Regions from separate parts of the Planococcus sp. MB-3u-03 genome, predicted to be linked through region 2. Evidence: predicted binding sites of a transcription regulator. Region 2 holds the regulator's gene; the other holds the start of a gene.

Region 1 (2,394 bases), 1.1 Mb from region 2:
CAATAGGAGCAAAACAGGAATTCTTCGGATCATTCTTCGTCAGTCCCAAAGTCCACATCCGGTGCATCTTCCGCTCCGGCATCCGCTTCGAAATATTCCTTTTCGTCAAAGCCGAAGATTCCCGCTACCATATTGCCTGGGAAACTGCGGACTTCCCGGTTGAATTCCGTCACTGAGCCATTATAGTCCTGGCGGGCGACCGCGATCCGATTTTCCGTCCCGGCGAGTTCATCGGATAATTGCTGGAAGTTCTCGCTCGAACGAATTTCCGGATAGTTCTCGACGACAACGAGCAAGCGGCTGAGCGCCCCGCTTAGTTCGGCATCTGCTTCTGCCTGTTCTTCAACCGATCCGGCATTCGCCATGCTTGAACGGGCTTCTGTGACGCTATCGATGACCTCTTGTTCCTGGTCAGCAAAGCCTTTCACCGTCTCGACCAAGTTCGGGATCAGATCGAGCCTGCGCTGCAATTGGCTTTCGAGTTGCGCATACGATTGGTTGACGTCCTCTTCCAATTGAACGAAGTTATTATAACTTGAACCGAATACGGCAACGGCAATGACGATCAGCCCAACCACCAACAGCAATGGAATAAGTAATTTTTTCATTTTCCTGTCTCCTTTTCTTTTACAATAATATTTTTTGTTTTCCCTGATTGCCTGTTTCTTGAAACACCATACGTTGGATTCTACGTTTCAGCCGCTAAAAAGATTCAATAAAAAAACCGCATAGCCTTTGGCAGGCTATGCGGTTTTTCAATTTTTACACCCTCGGAGGGAATCGAACCCCCATCTCAAGAACCGGAATCTTACGTGTTATCCTTTACACTACGAGGGCAAATATTGTTCGCGACTTTTCTATTATACAAAAGCTTTCCCCTTATTTCAAGCGCCTATTTTCAATTCGTTAGATTTGACCTTCATTGACCATGATGTGTATGATGAATGTACGGCTGAACAGTGTTTCAGCAGCACTTACATTTACCCGAAGGAGGAAATTATCCATGAATTTAATCCCTACAGTAATCGAACAGACAAGCAGAGGCGAACGCGCTTACGATATCTATTCCCGCCTATTGAAAGACCGCGTTATCATGCTCGGCAGCGGAATCGATGACAATGTCGCCAACTCCATCGTTGCGCAATTGCTATTCCTTGAAGCGGAAGATCCGGAAAAAGATATTTCCATCTACATCAACAGCCCAGGCGGCAGCATCACAGCCGGTATGGCAATCTACGATGTTATGCAATTTATCAAGCCAGATGTCCAAACAGTATGCATCGGCATGGCTGCATCCATGGGTGCTTTCCTTCTCGCAGCCGGCACAAAAGGCAAACGCTACGCATTGCCGAACGCTGAAGTCATGATCCACCAGCCACTTGGCGGAGCTCAAGGGCAAGCGACTGAAATCGAAATCGCCGCAAAACGCATCCTGTTCTTGCGCGAGAAATTGAACCAAATTCTATCTGAACGCACTGGCCAGCCGCTTGAAGTGATTTCTCGCGATACAGACCGCGATAACTTCATGACTGCAGAGCGTGCACTCGAATATGGTCTCGTCGACCAAATCATCACGCGCAACAAATTGCCGGAAAACCACGAAAAAGAAGATTAAGTTACACAAAAAGAGCTGTCCCGCTTGCGGGGCAGCTCTTTTTTGGTGCTTAAAGCGCTTGGCTTTAAGCTTCTTTATCGATCAATTGCGCCAACGCATCAACGGCTGATTCTTCGTCAGCGCCGTCGGCCGAAATCGTCACGTTCGTGCCTTTGCTGACGGCTAGGCTCATGATGCCCATAATGCTCTTGGCATTGACTTTCTTGTCGCCTTTTTCTAAGTATACATCCGAACTATAACGATTGGCTTCCTGTACAAACAATGCTGCCTGCCTCGCTTGTAATCCTGATTTCAATTGCACTTCCACTTGTTTTTCTACCATGCATATCCTCCTCCGAAAACTTGACTCTCACGCAATCTATAGAAAAGAGCAGCCCTGTTACCGGCTGATCGTTTCGCCTTTTCTCAACGACTCGGCAATCTCATCGATTTTCCGTAGCCTGTGGTTGACACCTGATTTGCTCACTTTTCCTGTCGATACCATCTCGCCCAGTTCTTTCAGTGTGACATCCTGGTACTCCACACGCAAGCGGGCTATCTCTTTCAGACGGTCCGGCAATTGGTCGATTCCGATTACTTGGTCGATAAAGCGGATGTTTTCGATTTGCCGCAGCGCCGCATCGATGGTCTTATTCAAATTGGCCGTTTCGCAATTGACTAAGCGATTGACGCTATTGCGCATATCGCGGAGAATTCGGACATCCTCGAATTTCAATAGCGCCGAGTGGGCGCCTGTCAGGCTGAGGAAATCGGAAATTTTCTCTGCTTCCTTCAAATAG
Region 2 (2,394 bases):
AAGACTTGTCTTTCAAAACCTTATAGTCCAGTGATGATGGCAAAGAGGCCACACCCGTTCCCATCCCGAACACGGAAGTTAAGCTCTTTGCGCCGATGGTAGTTGGGGTTTCCCCTGTGAGAGTAGGACGTCGCTGGGCAAGTAGAAAGGCCGTTACCGGTTCATTCCGGTAGCGGTCTTTTTTGTATTTCAAATTAAAAAAAGGATTGAAAATATAGTATAAAGGGAAAAAAGAACTGAGGTGAAAACTTATGAAAGCTGGTTATTACAAAGTGAAAACGGTCGAGAAAAGAACAGCATTATTAGTTTCATTAAAAGATTCTGCTGAACAATATACTTACCCCATTGCAGATTTTACTCATGATGTAAATAAAGGGGATATAGTAGAAGTTTGGCAAGAGGGCACACGTTGGAAAACCAAGTATGTCGAAGAAAAAACTCGTTCGGTATCTAGTCATACTAAAGATTTTATGAAACGGATGATGGACCAAGAATGACGAGTCTCGGGATATTTCACCCGAGACTTTTTCTGTCCCAAACTAAGTATTTGATATCCGTAAATCGCTTATGTATAATTAAGTCAAATATAGTCAAAGTCAATCATTAGCGCATTTAAACGCTAAAGAGGTGAAAGCGATGCGGAATATTTCAGATATAATTGAAGGTTATTTAAAAGAGATTATCGAAATAAGCGGTAAGGACCATATTGAGATTAAACGAAGTGAGGTTGCCGAAAAATTTCAATGTGTTCCATCCCAAATTAATTATGTGATAAATACTAGATTTACATTAGATCGTGGATACGTAGTTGAAAGTAAGCGTGGTGGAGGCGGGTATATCCGTATAAAGAAAGTACGCCTTCATAAAAAATCGGATTTAATTGCCCAAATTATTAATAGGCTGGAAACGGGTGCTTCACAAACCATGGCTGAAGATATTGTATGGAGGCTCTTGAGTGAAGAAGTTATATCCAAGCGTGAAGCTAAATTGATTTTGAGTGCCATTGATCGTTCTACTCTCGGGCTGCCTCTTCCTGTACGAGATGAAGTGCGGGCACGGATTCTAGTGGCGATGTTATTTACTATTCAATATGAGTCAAACGGGCAAGGAGTGATCAAGTGATTTGTGAACAATGTGGAGAACGGCCTGCTACAGTCATCGTAAAGCAAAACCAGCAGGACCATTTAACAGAAAGGCACCTCTGTCACGTTTGTGCGGCAGAAAACCATAATATCAGTTTTTCTTTTGATCAAGACCCGATGGCGATCCATAACTTATTAGCTAATTGGTTTCCGAAGCAGCAAGCCGCCGTGAGTCCTGTACGAAAAGAAGTTCCAGCTTGCCCGTCTTGTGGATTTACTTTTCAAAAGTTCTTGAGTCTTGGTAAATTTGGCTGTGCTGAGTGCTATAGTACCTTCGCGCCTCAGCTAGATGAGATTTTAAAACGAGTGCAAAATGGAAATACAGAACATGCAGGGAAGATTCCTGCTTCTTATGGAACGACGTTGAAAATTAAAAAAGAAATTGAAGAACTGAGAAAGCAAATGCAGGCTGCGATACAAGATGAGAACTTTGAAGAAGCTGCAAGGCTACGAGATCAAGTAAAGGCCTTGAATGAAAAGCTTGAAGGAGGTGGGGACGTTGGCGATTGACCGTTTCCTTCAACCCCGTGCGAGCAGTTGGATGGCTAATAACGGTGAACATGTTGATATAGCTATGAGTACGAGAATCCGATTGGCACGGAATTTAGACGAGTTTAAATTTCCATATGCATTTTCTGAGGATGAGGCGTTGAAAGTTGATAAAGCCGTTTCTTCGGTATTACTGGATAAGGGAAAGGAAGTTGGATACGGGTTTACTCATATCAATATTGAAGAATTAAATGACCTGCAACGTGAAGTGTTAGTAGAAAAACATTTAATTAGCCCTTATTTAGCGAACAGCCAGCATTCCAGTGCTGTATTATTATCGGATGAAGAAGAGCTTAGCGTGATGGTCAATGAAGAAGATCATATGCGGATTCAAAGTTTGCAATCAGGCTTTCATTTGCAGGAAGCATATGACATAGCGAATAAAATGGACTCGCTTTTGGAAGAGCATCTTTCTTACGCTTTTCATGAGAAGTTCGGTTACTTGACCAGTTGTCCTACAAATACGGGCACAGGAATGCGTGCTTCTGTCATGCTCCATTTACCTGCCTTAACCATGTCCCATCAAATCAACCGGATCATCCCGGCTATATCCCGTCTGGGGATGGTTGTTAGAGGGATTTATGGTGAAGGAAGTGAAGCGCTTGGTAATGTATACCAGATTTCTAACCAAGTAACATTAGGGAAATCGGAGTATGAGATTTTGCAGGATTTGCAAAATATGACCCAGCAGATTATTGAACAG

The links. Region 2 encodes CtsR, which represses protease genes until heat stress. Its sites were predicted from a motif close to ATGGTCAATAAAGGTCAAACA; they were not measured.
Region 1: the regulator CtsR is predicted to act here: its motif matches at 910-930, upstream of clpP (ATP-dependent Clp endopeptidase proteolytic subunit ClpP).

What each region holds. Positions count from the first base shown of each region.
Region 1 covers NZ_CP025135.1:1,154,171-1,156,564, reverse strand. Annotated here, with positions in the region: gene CW734_RS07025 (TPM domain-containing protein) at 1-33, opposite strand, end outside; gene CW734_RS07020 (LemA family protein) at 30-608, opposite strand; tRNA gene CW734_RS07015 (tRNA-Arg) at 766-837, opposite strand; gene clpP (ATP-dependent Clp endopeptidase proteolytic subunit ClpP) at 1,004-1,615, shown strand; gene CW734_RS07005 (HPr family phosphocarrier protein) at 1,680-1,937, opposite strand; gene whiA (DNA-binding protein WhiA) at 1,995-2,394, opposite strand, start outside.
Region 2 covers NZ_CP025135.1:96,247-98,640, forward strand. Annotated here, with positions in the region: rRNA gene rrf (5S ribosomal RNA) at 27-139, shown strand; gene CW734_RS01650 (hypothetical protein) at 252-497, shown strand; gene CW734_RS01655 (CtsR family transcriptional regulator) at 637-1,122, shown strand; gene CW734_RS01660 (UvrB/UvrC motif-containing protein) at 1,119-1,652, shown strand; gene CW734_RS01665 (protein-arginine kinase McsB) at 1,642-2,394, shown strand, end outside.